Regions from separate parts of the Synergistes jonesii genome, predicted to be linked through region 3. Evidence: riboswitches for the same ligand, from Rfam matches in the RefSeq annotation. Region 3 holds a riboswitch; each other region holds the start of a gene.
What was found. A riboswitch is a leader RNA that binds a small molecule or an ion and turns the genes downstream of it on or off. The one in region 3 is predicted to bind cobalamin.
Positions count from the first base shown of each region.

Region 1: it holds a riboswitch for cobalamin, as region 3 does, so the genes downstream of both, EH55_RS06985 (TonB-dependent receptor plug domain-containing protein) here and EH55_RS10250 (methylmalonyl-CoA mutase family protein) in region 3, are expected to answer to the same signal.
Region 2: it holds a riboswitch for cobalamin, as region 3 does, so the genes downstream of both, EH55_RS12365 (sirohydrochlorin cobaltochelatase) here and EH55_RS10250 (methylmalonyl-CoA mutase family protein) in region 3, are expected to answer to the same signal.

Region 1 is NZ_JMKI01000031.1:134,494-139,555, reverse strand. It holds gene EH55_RS06990 (hypothetical protein) at 1-151, opposite strand, end outside; gene EH55_RS06985 (TonB-dependent receptor plug domain-containing protein) at 170-2,179, opposite strand; cobalamin riboswitch at 2,298-2,539, opposite strand; gene EH55_RS06980 (NYN domain-containing protein) at 3,063-3,722, shown strand; gene EH55_RS06975 (class I SAM-dependent methyltransferase) at 3,818-4,642, opposite strand; gene fic (protein adenylyltransferase Fic) at 4,934-5,062, opposite strand, start outside.
Region 2 is NZ_JMKI01000054.1:3,080-8,141, reverse strand. It holds gene EH55_RS12375 (ABC transporter ATP-binding protein) at 1-447, opposite strand, end outside; gene EH55_RS12370 (FecCD family ABC transporter permease) at 444-1,463, opposite strand; gene EH55_RS12365 (sirohydrochlorin cobaltochelatase) at 1,466-2,356, opposite strand; cobalamin riboswitch at 2,514-2,727, opposite strand; gene EH55_RS12360 (ornithine cyclodeaminase family protein) at 2,936-3,985, opposite strand; gene EH55_RS12355 (homocysteine S-methyltransferase family protein) at 4,371-5,062, opposite strand, start outside.
Region 3 is NZ_JMKI01000038.1:36,062-41,123, forward strand. It holds gene EH55_RS10240 (gamma-glutamyltransferase family protein) at 176-1,786, shown strand; cobalamin riboswitch at 1,825-2,022, shown strand; gene EH55_RS10250 (methylmalonyl-CoA mutase family protein) at 2,142-4,349, shown strand; gene scpA (methylmalonyl-CoA mutase) at 4,337-5,062, shown strand, end outside.

The DNA.
Region 1 (5,062 bases), on a different contig from region 3:
CTTGCGAGCCCGTGATGATGCCGAGCGAGACCGGGTCGCTGTAGGTGGTCTGGCGCGTGAAGAGCAGGTCGGCGGAGGCGCCCGCCGCCGCGAGCAGAATTACGAGCAGCGCCGATAAGAGTATCTTAAATTTCTGTGCGCGGGTTTTCATTTTCCTTTGCCCCTTTCTTTAAAACGTCCATATCAGCGACGCGTAGAAGGTGCGCCCCTGCAGCGGGTACCACATTGTACGGTCCGGCCCGTAGCCCTCGGCGAGGAAGAGGACGTCCGGCCCCTTGTCGAATATGTCGTCCACGCCGACGACGAGTTTGAGGTCGTCTTTTATGCTGTAGCACAGGCCTACGCCGAAGGTGAGCAGGTCGTCTTGTTTGACCTCCTGGTTGCGGTCATAGAAGTTGTTGCCGATGTAGCGCGCCTCGGCGAAGGCCGAGAGCCGCTTGTTTTTCAGCAGGTTGTTGCGTGCGACGCGCAGGAAGCCCTCGTATTCGGGGCGGTTGGGGATCCTCATGCCGTCGTAGGCTCCGGGAGTTTTGTTCACCGCGTCCATCCAGGTGGCGGAGCCGTAGACTTCCCAGTCGTCCCATTTTATCGAGCCTTCCAGCTCAAGGCCCTTGATGTGCGCTTTGCCCACGTTCTCATAGCGTGCGTAGCGCGGATTGACGACGAAGTATTCTATCAGGTTGTCCACATGGCTGCCAAAATATGTGAGGGTGACTTCGCTTCTGCCTTTGAACAGGTCTCCCTTCCAGGTGACGCCGGCGTCCCACTGCGTCCCCTCCTCCCAGTCGAGCCGCGGATTAGGTATGACGAAGGCGCCGTCGCCGTAGAGTTCGTACATGTTGGGCGCGCGGTTGTAGCCGCCGTATGTAACTTTCGCGCTCCAATGTTCGTCGAATTTGTAGTTGAGCGCCGCCCCGCCGGAAAATTCGGTGCGGCCGTCGGCGTGGTTCCAGCGTATTATCGGCGTGAGCCAGAATTTATCTTTGGCGCCTATGCTTATCGTGTCCTGTACCTGCCCGTTCCAGGCGTAGCGCGTATGTTTTTCAATTCCGGCGAAGTAGTTTATGACGTCGCCCTTGGTGCGGAGCGTTTCGTCGTACCAGTTCCAGAGGAATTCCAAGAGGTGGCTGTCCCCCGCCGGCAGGGAGCCGTCTATCGCGACGCCGTAGCGGTCAGTCTCGTATCTGTTGTGTTTATACGACGAGCCGGGCAGTCCGAACTGGTTGTCGCCGTCTTTAGGGTCGTCGTATTTTTTCTCCTGACGCAGGTATTCGAGGCGGACGCCGAGGTCGAGCTCTCCTATCTTGCGGCGGTGCGTCGCCGCAAAGTTCCACTGGTCTGTGACCTGCACGGCGGTCGGCTCCCAGTATCTGTCGCTCTCTATGCCCATCACCGGCAGAGGCAGGTCGCGGTCGTTGCGCTTCCACGCACCTTCTATGGTCCAGTTTTCGTTCTGCCATTTGACGAGCGCGTCGCTGTTCTGGTAGGAGTTGTTTTTGCGTTTGACCTCGTAGTCGTCGTTCTGGTCGTATTCGTTACGGGTGTTGAGGTATGTGAAGTCTCCCCTCGCCTGGTCGCGCGTTACGCCGACGAAGAGCGCGCCGTCCCCCAATTTCGTGCTGTAGGCGGCGTTTGCGAGAAAGCGGCCGTAGGAGCCGCCGCCTGCAAGCAGCGTGCCGCCGCCCCTGTCGTCGGGCTTTTTCGTTATGATGTTGATTACGCCGCCCATCGACGCGCCGCCGAAGCGCGCCGGGATGTAGCCGCGGTAGACTTCGATACGCTCGACGTTTTCCACGGGGATCGTGGAGAGGTCGACGGCCGCCTCGCTGCCCAGGTTCATCAGTACGCCGTCGACGTATACGGCCACCTGCGACGGCGTGCTGCCGCGCACGGAGACGGTAGTATAGGCGCCGCGCCCCTTGAGCTCTATCACGTGCAGCCCCGGGACCTGCTTGAGAAGTTCGGGAAGGTTTTTCTGCTCCCCCTTCATCTCCTGGGGCTTGATGACGGAGACGGTGCCGGGCGAGAGGAGCAGCTTGTCCTCTTCTTCGGAGTCCGCCGTGACCCGCTCCTCTGGCAGCCGCACCGGCTCCTCCGCGGCGCATATGCGGGGCGGCGGCGCCGTTAGCGGGGCGAACGATAAAAGGAGCAAAAGTACGAGATACATTTTCTTCTGCAAAGCGACGACCTCCGAACATATAAAAATTACGCGGGAGAGGTGCAAACGCCGTCTCCCGCGTAGAATTACACAGTCTTTATTCGCCGGTCAGCCGCTGTCTGCGCCCTCTGCGCGCTTGAAGCCCGTATATCGCGCGGCAGGTTTCCCGACTCTCGGTTCCCCGGGCCGCGCCTTCCCATCTTTCGACAGTGGCTGAATGCGGCTCGGTCTGCGGAGGCGACGTACGCGCTCTCCGCTTGCCGATTACGGTGGCAGGGGCCGTTCCGGCTTCTCACCGGATTCCCTAACTCCGCGGATATGTCTTTATTAAGATGCTATATTACACATCAATGCTAAACTACCACCTGCCGACGGCTTTGTCAAATCATTTTTTTGACGGGAAAAACCAAACGGGTTTCCATCGCTCTGTTTCTACTTATTCGCCGACGCCGTGTATCGTCTTTCCGTCGACCGCCGTTACGCGCGCTTTTGACGTTCGATCTCCAGCCAATTCAACAAAGAGTCGAAGTCCGCCCGGAAAAGGCGTCGCGATATCGAAGCGAGGAAGGGGGGATGTCATATCGCCCCCGGCTGGATTCTGGTTTACAAAATCGAAACAGGATAATATTCTTCGAGCACATTGGAACACAGAGCGACGTCTTTTAACACCATTTTGGCAGCGTACCTTCTTTAATTCTGAGGAACTCTTTTTGCGATGTCAGTCTATGTCAGTCTTTATTTACTGAAAATTATGAATAAACACTAAAAATATTGTTTTATACCAGTATCCATGATATATTTATCCATACAATAAGCCCTGTGGCGAATAGCCCACAGCCCCCCGGTCGGTCTCGGCTTCGAATTGGAGTGCGGACGCGGGGTCTTTTTTTAGGAGTGATTTCCTTTGAGAAAAGCGGCCTTTTTCATCGACGGCTTCAACCTTTATCATTCGCTTGACACAAGAAAAGACTTTCGCAAATATAAATGGCTCGATCTGTGGCGTTTTTCAAAACTCATCCTCCTTCCAAATGAAGAACTTGCCGACGTTTACTACTTCACGGCCTATACGGATTGGAACCCCGACCGCAAGAAGAGGCACCAGGTTTATGTCCTCATGAATGAAAGCGTCGGCTGCAAGGTCGTTTTAGGAAAATTCCTTAAAAAAGACCGTACCAGCATGGTCAAATGCAACAAGCCCTGCCGCAGCGGGCGCGAAGAATTCTGTAAGAAGAAATTTACATCTCACGAAGAAAAAATGACCGACGTCAATATCGCCGTCAACATAGTCAAGGCCGCAGCCATGCAGACGTATGAATCGATCTATCTTCTCTCCGGAGATAACGACCTGCGCCCCGCTCTTGAAACCGCAAGGGAAATATCCCCGTCTCTGAGAATACGGGTCGTTCTGCCGATAAACGCCCAAGCAAAAACGCTTATGGATTTCTGCAAGGAACATAGCTTCAAATACATCAGAATAAAGCAGAAAGCCTTATCTGACGCCCGGTTCAGCGATCCTTTTACCGTAGGAGACACGCCGTATTCCAAACCTGCGCATTGGAATTGATACCCTTTTTATATATCCTTTGCGGGCACGCTCTTCCGCCCGGCCGGCATCCGCTTCGCGGCATTGCGCCGTTTTATACCACCGCCTTTCGCCGGTCACTTCGTCCCGTAGATCATGCCGCCGGTCGCAAGGAAAATTTTGCCGCGCAGGTATTCCGGCATGTCGATTTCGCCGGCCGTCTTTTTCATACGGATGTCGGCGGCGCCCAGCTCCAGCAGATACGCCTCCAGCGCCGACGTGCTCCCGTATGTGCCGGCGCGGTAAAAGAGGTCGTGGAAGACAAAGCCGCCGCCCGGCTTGACGACGCGCAGCGCCTCTTTTACGAGCAGCTTTTTATCAGGCTGGCTTCCAACCTCGTGGAATACGAAGTTGCTGACCGCCGCGTCGAATTCTCCGTCCTTGAAGGGCAGTTCGGCCGCGTCTCCACGGATAAACTTTATCCGCTCGCCGACTCCTTCGATAGCGGCGTTTTTCTCGCACTGTTCCTTACAATAATCCCATTTCAAGCCCCAATAGTCGAGCCCAGTGACCTCCGCCTCGGGGAAGCGCTTGGCGATCTTTACCGCTAAGGCTCCGCCGCCGCAGCCGATATCCAGGATTTTGCCGCGCCCGTCCCAGCGCAGGTTTTCGACCACGTAGTCAAGTATTTTGTCCGACAGGCGCCCGCCGCTATAAGAAAAATCCCTGTGGGCTCGGTACAGAATCTTGAAAGAAATAGCCGCAAGGCAGCAGAGCGCCGCCAAAACGGCGCGCAATGCCCAAAGCGCCGCGCGTAGCGCGGCAGACGTCCGCACGCACGGCAGGAAGCTGGCGGCGAGCAGCGCGGCTGAGATAAAAAAGACCGCCGCGCAGAGGCCGAGCAGGCGCTTGGGCACCCAATTGCCGTAGTCAGGCGACGGCCGTTCCGTTTTTTCCTCCATCTTATTACCCCCTTCGGTAAAAGCGTTTCTTTTAGTTAGTCTAAGCTAACTAATAATATAACCGCTTCGCCGCCGTTTGTCAAAACATCGCGGCCAAGCGGCGCCGGTCGCGCAACCCCGTAGGCTCGTAAAAGGGGGGCCGTAGCGCCGGCGCCTCACGGCAGCCTGCTTCGGCCGGTTTTTCGCCCGCCTTCCGCGTCCCGTCAAGGAACAGATTCGCTTCAAAAGATTCGGCAAAAAAATTTCGCCGGAATTTTTGGCCTCCGCGCGAAATATTTTTTCTATTTTTTCTCAGCTTTCGCTTTTGAGCTCTTCGGTCCTGTAGACGTTGTACCCTTCGTAATGGTAACTCGCGTCTATGCCCCTCATATAGACGCCGCGGTCGTCGATTTCGTCGGTGAGGGCCGCCCTGAGCAGCTT
Region 2 (5,062 bases), on a different contig from region 3:
GAAGAGCACGCGCTGCCTCTCTCCTCCGGAAAGCTCCGTCACCGTGCGGAAAAGCAGATGTTCTACGCCGGCAAGCTCCGCGCTTTCAAGGACTATCGCGTCGTCCTGCCGTCTCATCGGTTCGAGCGCGCCGTGGAAGGGGAGGCGCCCGAGCGAGATGACCTCGTATACCGAAAAGGCCGCCCTGACGCTCGTGCTCTGCGGCAGGAAGCCGACCATGCGGCCGAAATCGCGGCGCGGGATATCCTTTACCTCCCTGGAGCCGAAAGACAGGCTGCCTCCGTAGCGTCCGAGCCCGCCGAGCGTGCGCAGCAGCGTGCTCTTGCCCCCTCCGTTCGGCCCGATAAGCGCCGTGATCCTGCCACGCTCTATTCCGCCGCTTATGCCGTCTATCACCGTTTTCCCGCCGTATCCGGCGCTGAGGCCGCTGAACGCGTAGAGCTTCACGCGCCGGCCTTTCCGCGAATCAATATCCAGCAGAAGAAGGGGCCGCCTATCAGCGCGGTGATGACGCCGACCGGAAGCTCGCCCATCGCCTGCGCGGCTCCGTCCGCGAGCACGAGCAGCAGCCCGCCGCCGAGGAAGCAGAAGACGAGCAGCGGCCGCGTCGAAGGCCCGATAAAGGAGCGCGTAAGATGCGGCACGACGAGCCCGACGAAGCCGATTATCCCGAAAAAGCTGACTACCGCGGCGGTGGCGAGCGATGAAACGGCAAGCAGCAGCGCGCGCAGCTTCTTCTCCTCGACGCCGAGCAGTTCGCCCTGCCCCTCGGAGAGCGAGCAGGCGTCGATCTGGCGCGCGCAGACAAAGGCGGGGACGAACAATATAAGAGACGAGCACCAGACTATGACGGCCGCCGACGGCGACGCCCCCGAAAGGCTGCCCATCAGCCAGAGGACTATCGCTCCGAGGCGGTCGTCCGCGATCGCCTTGAGGAACGTCACGCCGGCGGAGAGTATCGCGTTCATGACGACGCCGGCGAGAACGATGCTGGACGCGCCTCCTCCGCTGCGCGCGGCTATGAGGCTGACGAGCCACAGCGAGGACATCGCGCCTAAAAAAGCCATCGGCACCACCGCATACGAGTCGAGAAAAAAGCCGAGCGCGCCTCCGAACGCCGCACCCGCCGCAATCCCGAGCGTATAGGGCTCTGCGAGCGCGTTAGTAAGCAACCCCTGGAGCACCGCTCCGGACGCGGCGAGAAGCCCGCCGCAGCCGACGGCGGCAAAAAAGCGGGGCAGCCGGATGCTCCTTACGACAAGAGCCTCCGGCGACGCGCCCATGCTTTCGTCCAAAAAGGGATTCAACAGCGCCGCGACGCGGGCGGCCGGTATGTCCCATTCGCCCGCGCCGAGCCTCCAAAGCGCGGAGATAAAGAGCAGCAGGCAGAGCAGCGCCGCCAACCGCAGGCGCTTGCCGCTGAGTTTTCCCCTGTGCCTCGAAAGCTCTTCGGCGTCGGTCATTTTTATTTCATCATATCCTTTATCTTTGCTACGAAGAGCTTCGCTATCCCTTCATCCTCCCCGAGCCCGACCAAGTGTGCCTTGATATCCTTGTAGCCGGCACCCTTCAGCTGGTTGTACCATGACTCGGGGTCATCCCTGCCGGCGAGGTCGTTGTTAGCGTGATCGCCCGCAACGATCATGAGAGGCGAAATAACGAGCGACTTTACGGCTGTGTTGTGTTTGAGGCGCGCGACGACGTCTTCGATCATCGGCGCCGCTTCTACTGTGCCGAGCGTGAAGCGCCCGGGGGCCTTCTTATCGAGCGAGAGCTGAAGCTGGCTGTACATGGCGTTTGCCGCGTGATGCGGCGTGCCGTGCCCCATAAGGACGATCTCCGTCCCGGCGTTCGCGAGATCCTTCGCGAAGCGCTTTACAAGGATATCGGCCATCGCGTCGCAGTCGTCGGCTGACGAGAGATAGGGGCGCGCGAGCTTCAGCTCCCTGAATTCGTACTTTCCCTTTATCGCCGCGAAGCCGTTAACCACGCCCGAAATGTCGTCGTACTCTTCCCCGGGTATGATATGCGTCGGCATCACGTATACGTGGGTGAAACCTTCGTCGTTCATCTGAGCGAGGGCCGACGTCGGCGTCGGGATATTGACCTTCTGCTCCTTGGCTATCTTATTACGGATGATGTTCGACGTATAGGCGAGGCGCACCTCCGTCCCCGGGAAGGCCGCCTTAGCGGAATTGACGAGGTTGTCGATCGCCTTTCTCGCATCCGGCATCGAGGTGCCGAAGGCGACGATCAGGACGCCCTTTTTGTCCGGCTTGTCCTTCGGCGCGCCGGCGTAGGCGACGCCTGACATTACGAGTGTAAACGTTACGAGCGCTATTACAAATGATTTCACGATTCTTTACCGTCCTTTCAAAACCTATCCGGAAAAAGTTCCGGAGCCCATAAAAAAAGACCCGGAAGCGATCCCCCGTGTCCTTACCGTGTCTGCCGGCAGCAGGCCCATAAACTCCGAGCCTGCTGTGAAGACGTTCGCCCGCGCAAACGGATCCCCCCTTGAGCTCTCACAGGCAGGTTTCCTGGCTTCCCTTCATCCTAATCGCGAGCCTTCCCGGAAAAATCCAGTGGCATCCTTTCGCTTTCGTCCGAGCTACAGTGGCGGGGCCGCACCGGCATAGAAAATACGCACCGGTTTCCCTTCCCCTGAGAGACAATATTTTATTGTTTCCGTAATTATAGCAGAATGCCGCCGACATAACATATAATTCAGCGGCTTTCAGCGGTTTTCTCAAGTATTTTTCGGCCAGCGCCGCGCAAAAGGAACTCCCGGCTTAGCCTGGAGTTTTATTCAGGCAAACAGATATCAGGCGGCGCGCGGCCGCCTGATAACAAATAGGCGTACACGACAACTGGGCCGACCCACCCATGCCGGACGCGCCGCTCAAAAAAATCCGGCCCTTAAAAGACACCCGCGCTACAGCTTCATCTTCGTGCCGATTCCCATTTCGAGGGCGCGCGAAAGAATCGCTTGACCCATTGCTATGTCGTTCGTGGAAATTCCTATGTTGCTGCAGACTATCAATTCGCCGCGCTTCGCGCGCCCCTCCTTCAGTCCGGCAAGCATCTCGCCCGTCTCGCAGAAAATTTTCGGCAGCCCGTCGGGGAAGTAGCCCATTTCATTGAAGAGCTCGTGCTCGTCGGAGCTGTCGACGATATACTTGTCCGCCTCAAGCGCGATCGACGGTTCCCAGAAAGTGTTGAGGTCGCACGGCAGAATCGTCTGCCCCTTCCGTACCCATTCCTTTTTCGCGATAGCCATCGGCTTGCGCACGATGAACGTCGCAGAGCTCAGCACCTCACAGCTCTTGACGGCCTCCTCAACGCTCTTCGCCTTGACTATCGGCACGCCGACCTCGCCGCGCACCTGCGCCATCAGCCGGTCCATGCACTCCGGATATTTGTCGTAGATATATATGCGCTCAAGCTTCTTCAGCGTCTTCGCGACGAAGCGGACGTGCCCGACACCCTGCACGCCGCAGCCGAACATGCCGAAGGTCTTTGCATCCGGATGCAGCGCGGCGGCCGCGAGCGCCGTGACGGCCGGGGTCCTCATCGCGGTCAGCCACGTACAGTCCATAACGGCGACCGGCACGCCCGTCATCACGTCGTTCATTATCTGCAGCCCCGTAGTCTGCGGCAGCTCATATTCTCGCGGGTTGCGTGGGAAGCACTCTATCCATTTCATACCGCAGGCCGTTTTGCCGGGGACGTAGGCCGGCATCGCATGGAAAAATACGTCCTCGAAGGGATGTATTCCTATCTTTGCCGGCATCTCGTACTCTTTCTTCCCGTGCGCTGTCATCGCGTCCTTCACTATAGCGAGCGTTTCCTCGACGCTCGGCCCCGCCTTGATGCATTCAGATCTTGTTAACCAAAGTATCTCCTTCCCAAGGTCGAGCTTTGTCTTCAGATAAGCGTGCTCCTTCTTAAACGCCTTCAGCTGTGCTTCATTCGCGGTGTACATGCCCAAGCCCCCTGTCCGTTCCGCTTCTGTTCTAAGCCCAAAAAACTATAATTGAAATATTTATTTTAAAAACCCTATACTTCAATTATTATATTAACATTCAAGCGAATGTTCAAGTATATTTTAACATTATAATCTGTTACAGTATATATTTATACTCTTATATACACTATTTTATAGTGCGCCGCGCCGGAAGAGGAGAAAAATATCGCCGCCACGGAGGCGGACGATTAAAAAACTTATCAGGCACGGACACCGGAAAAATTTTCGCGCCTGTCTGACGACAAAAAAGGATCTCCCAGCTTAGCCGGGAGTTTTATTCAGGCAAAAAGGGCGCGCCGCGTTTTTGACCGCGGCGCGTCGTACCTGTGCGAAATTTTATTTTTTAGCCTTCGGCTTCCAGCTTCGCCCTGACCTTTTCGGCGAGGCGCTTGATGTAGGCCGGGTTGGAGCCGCAGCAGCCGCCGATGTACGTCGCTCCGGCGTCCACCGCGGGCAGCACGTCGTCGGCGAAGGTTTCGATGTCGAACTCGGCGCCGGCCGCCTGCCCGTCGCCCATCTTCGGCTTTCCCGCGTTCGGCTTGAAGACCAGCGGCAGATCGGTGGTTTCCCTGTACTCCCTGAGCACCGGCAGCGCGTCGACGGGGCCCATCGAACAGTTGATGCCTATCGCGTCCACCTTGAGTTCGACGGCGGCGTCCACTATATCCTTGACGGAGTTGCCCATCATCGTGTGAGCCTTTTTCGGCTTTTTGCCGGCGGCGTTCACTCCGCCCATGAAGCTCATCGAGCAGAGCACGGGCACGTCGTAATGCTTCGCGGCGCGAATCGCTATCTTCATCATCTCGAGGTCCATGAAGGTTTGAATGTAAATGAGGTCAGGCCCTTCTTCCATTCCGCAGCCGATCTGCTCCTCGAAGAGCTCCTTCGCCCGGTCGGCCGTGATCTCGCCGAAGGGCTTCAGCAAGCCGGTCAGAGGTCCGATAGCGAGCCCGACCTTCGCCTTTCCGTTGATCGTCTCCTTCGCGATCCTTACACCGGTGCCCACGACCTGCCTGACCGTGTAGGAGCTGTCGC
Region 3 (5,062 bases):
CGATTTGGCTACAGGGCGGCCTGGCAAATCGCGCGCCGTGCAAAAATCATTTTGCCGCGCAGCCGGCGCGTGATAAAATTATCGCGTAGACGCAAAAAGGGGCGCGCGCCGCGGCGGAGAGCAGAGCTCAGAAGGTGTCGCGCGTCAAAAATTTTTTCAGCGGAGGTCATCTGCCATGAAATTCGATCCACTGCGCTATAAATATCCGTCGCGCCGCACTCTCGTATACGCTTCGCGCGGGATGGTCGCGACGACTCAGCCGCTCGCAGCTCAGGCCGGCGTAGAAGCGATGAGGCGCGGAGGCAACGCCGTCGACGCGGCGGTCGCGACCGCGGCGGCGCTCAGCGTGACGGAGCCGGTAAGCAACGGCATAGGCGGCGACGCCTTCGCAATAGTGTGGAGCGGCGGCAGGCTGCACGGGCTCAATTCGAGCGGCTGGGCGCCGGCGCTTACCGACGCGGAAAAGATTCGCGCGCGATACGGCGGCAGCATGCCGCTCTACGGATGGGATACCGTGACGGTGCCGGGCGCGCCGGCCGCCTGGGCGGCGCTCTCGGCGAAGTTTGGCAGGCTGCCGCTGACGGAGACGATAGAGCCCGCGATAGAATGCGCGGAAAACGGTTTTCCCGTCTCTCCGACCGCGGCGCTGCTGTGGAAGAGGCGCATCGCCCTTATGAAGAAAGAGCTGCGCGGGGAAAAATTTTCTCATCTATTCGAGGCCTTCACTAACGACGGCGAGGCTCCGAAGGCCGGAGAGATATGGCGCTGCCGCGATCAGGCGCGGACGCTCGAAAAAATAGCCGCGACGGACGCCGAAGCGTTTTACCGCGGAGAGCTCGCCGAGAGGATAGACAAATTTTCACGGGAGAGCGGCGGCGCCCTCCGCGCCGACGACCTCGCCGCCTACGCGCCGGAATGGGTCGAACCGATATCGGTGAATTACAACGGCTGCGACGTCTGGGAGATGCCGCCAAACGGGCAGGGGATCACGGCGCTTATGGCGCTGAACGTTTTGAAAAGGCTGCGGCTCGGAGAGCGCGACTGCACGCGGAGCTATCATCTGCAGATAGAGGCGCTCAAGCTCGCCTTCGCGGAATCTCTCGCCGAGGTCGCGGACAGCAGCTTCATGCGCAAAAAAGTATCGGAGATGCTCTCAGAGGAATTCGCTGCGCGTCAGGCGGCGCGCGTCGACGAGAAGAGAGCCGGGCTCTTCACATCCAAAGGCGGCGCGTCCGGCGGCACGGTCTACCTCGCGACGGCGGATGGAGAGGGCAATATGGTCTCCATGATTCAAAGCAACTACATCGGCTTCGGCTCGGGGCTCTGCGTCCCCGGTACCGGCATCGCGCTGCACGGTCGCGGGAATAATTTTTCTTTAGACGCCGAGCACCCGAACTGCATCGCGCCGCGCAAAAAGCCCTATCACACGATAATCCCAGGCTTCATAACAAAGGGTGGCCGCGCCGTCGGCCCCTTCGGTGTGATGGGGGCGTTCATGCAGCCGCAGGGACACGTGCAGCTGATCGCTAACATGACGGACTTCGCGCTGAACCCCCAGGAAGCCCTCGACGCTCCGCGCTTCCAGTGGCTCTCGGGGAAAAAAGTCGCGCTCGAACAGGGCGTGCCCAACCATATACTCAAGGAGCTTGCCGATATGGGGCACGAGGTCAGGGTCGACGCCGACGGTACGTCGTACGGCCGCGGTCAGGCGATAATCCGCAGCGAGGGCGGCGCGCTCGCCGGAGCGACCGAGCCGAGGGCCGACGGATACGTCGCAGTTTTTTGAAATTTCGCAAAATGTTTTGCGCCGAAATAAATTGTTGACGAAATGGCGCAACTTAGCGTATGATTAACATAAATAAAAATATTGCTGCAGAAAACGGGAATCGGGTGAAAATCCTGAACGGCCCCGCCACTGTAAGCCGCGACGAGATCGCATTATGCCACTGGAATTTTCGGGAAGGCGCGATGGAGGATGAACGGCAAGCCAGGATACCATTCTGCACAAAGTTGCGGCAATTCCTGCGCGGGCGGGGGTTGCTCAGTGCGTTTGCAGCAACTTGATCGCAGCAACTGTTAAGACCGCCCGCGGGCGGTCTTTTTTTATGCCCGCGCAACTTTTAGGGAAGGGAAGCATTCGGATGAACGAAACAGAGGTGAAGACGAGCGGATTCCCGCCGGTCTCTTTCGAAGAGTTCGCGCCGCCCAGCAAGGAGGAATGGCAGGGCGAAGCGGTAACGGCCCTTAAGGGCGCGCCTTTCGAAAAACGCATGTACACCCGCACCTACGAAGGCATCACGCTGGAGCCGATCTACACGCGCGACGATCTCGAAAAGCTGCCGGGAGTCGACGGCCTGCCGGGCGAGGCGCCGTTTCTGCGCGGCACAAAGAGCGAGGGCTATATGGCGTCTCCCTGGGAGATAGCTCAGGGCTCGGCGAACGTTCTGCCGCGCGAAGCCAACGAAGCGGTGAAGCACGAGCTCAAGAAGGGCGCTACCGTGCTGAGTTTTGAGCTCGACAAATGTACGAGGCTCGGGCTCGACCCAGATAAGGATCTCTTCAAAGGAGATTACCGCGGGCTTTCGCTCTCGACGCTGAAAGACGCCGACGAAATGCTCGACGGACTCGACTTCACGAAGACTCCGCTGCAAATATACGCCGGAGCCTCGGCGGTCCCGCTGCTCGCGCTTACTGCGGCGCGCTCGCGCGCGCACGGAGAGAGAGAAAGGTTTAAAAGGGCGGCCGGCTGCATCGGCGCAGACCCGCTCGGGGAGCTTGCCGAGAACGGCGCTCTGCCGCTGCCGATCGACGAGCTCTACGACGAAATGGCCCTTGCGGCCAAATGGACGGAGAAGAACGCTCCTCAGCTGAAGACGCTGCTCGTTCGCGGCGACGCTTACCACAACGGCGGCGCTTCGGCGACGCAGGAGACGGGCTACGCGATGAGCGCGGCTATAGCTTACATCAGAGCGATGCAGCTCCGCGGCATAGAGCCCGAAAAGAGCATTCCGCAGATAAAATTCAGCTTCTCGCTCGGCACGAACTTCTTCATGGAGGTAGCGCGCCTGCGCGCTGCGAGGACGGTATGGGCGCAGGTAATCGAAGCGTTCGGCGTCGACGTGGAAAAGTACGGAAAGATCGACATCTTCGCCCGCACTTCGCGCTTTACGCCGACAGTCTACGACCCCTACGTCAACATCCTGCGCTCGACGACGCAGGCGTTTTCCGGCGCGGTCGGCGGAGTCGACGCGATGCAGGTGACCTGCTTCGACGACGCCGTGCGCCCAGGAGGCGAGATTTCGCAACGCGTAGCGAGAAACATTCAGATAATGCTCCAGACGGAGTTCGACATGCTTCAGCCGATAGACCCCTCCGGCGGTTCGTGGTACATCGAGCGCCTCACCTCTCAGTGCGCGAACGCTATACTCTCCGTGATACAGAAGGTCGAGAGCTACGGCGGCATGTACAGCGCGCTCAAAGCGGGCGGCGTGCAGGAGGATATAGAAAAAACTCTGAAGGAGCGCATGAAAAATCTCGCGACCCGCAAGGACCGCGCGGTCGGTACGAATATGTATCCGAACACGCTGGAGAAACCCCTGGAAATTTCTTCGCCGAGAGGGGAGGCCCTCTACGAAGAAAGGTCTAAGGCCGTAGCGGAGTTCCGCGAGATGGCCGACGGGAAACACGCGGCGGAATGCCTCAAAAAAATCATGCGGACGCTTGACGACGGCGACGAAGGCTTTGTCGACGCGGTGATAGACGCATACATGGCGGGAGCCACGCTCGGCGACGTGAGAAAAACCCTCGACGACGGCTTCTGCGGCAGCGAAAGCGCCAAAGCGATAGGCGTCCACCGCTGGACCGAAGAATTCGAGGCGCTGCGCAAGAGGACCGAAGAATTCATGGAGAGCACAGGCAAAAGCATCCGCATATTCCTCGCGAACATGGGGCCTATCCCACAGCATAAAGCGCGCGCCGACTTCAGCACAGGCTTCATGGAAGTCGCGCACTTCGAAGTTCTGAAAAACAACGGCTTCCCGACGCCGGAAGAGGCGGCGAAGGCGGCCATAGAATCCGGAGCCGACGTCGCCGTGATATGCTCCAGCGACGACACTTATCCCGAGCTCGTCCCGTCGGTCGCGCGCGGCATAAAGAAAGCCGTGCCGAGCATGCGCGTCCTTCTTGCGGGAGCGCCGGCGCCGGAATTCAAAGATTCATACGTAGAGGCTGGAGTCGATGATTTCATACACGTCAGGGCCAACTGTTACGAAATATTAAAGTCGATACAGGAGAGCGCGATAAACGCCGCGGAGCCCTGCAGAGGGGAGGAATCAAAATGCCGTTCGTAAATCCTGACCTCACAAAGCTGAAGCTGAATATGGAGCCGAGGCACAGGCTCAGCTTCGAAGAATGGAAGCGCAGCGTGGAAGAAGAGACGGGAAAGCCTTTCGAAAGCCTGATGCACCGCACGATGGAACAGATAGACGTCGAACCGCTTTACACGGAGGCGGATTACGAGGGCATGAGCCACCTCAGCTACATGGCGGGGCTGCCGCCCTTCCTGCGCGGGCCGTACCCTACGATGTATGTCACGCGTCCGTGGACGGTGCGTCAGTACGCGGGCTTCTCGACGGCCGAGGAGAGCAACGCCTTTTACAGGCGCAACCTTGCGGCCGGGCAGAAGGGGCTTTCGATAGCCTTCGACCTTGCGACGCACAGAGGCTACGACTCGGATCACCCGCGCGTGGTGGGCGACGTCGGAAAGGCGGGCGTCGCGGTCGATTCGATTCTCGACATGGAAATACTCTTCTCCGGCATTCCTTTAGGCCAGATGTCGGTCTCAATGACGATGAACGGCGCGGTCCTTCCTGTGCTCGCCTTCTATATCGTAGCGGCGGAGGAGCAGGGAGTCGACAAATCCATCCTCTCGGGCACGATTCAGAACGACATCCTTAAAGAGTTCATGGTGCGCAACACCTATATCTATCCGCCGGCGCCCTCGATGAGGATAATCGGCGACATATTCGCGTATACGTCGCGCAACATGCCGAAGTTCAACAGC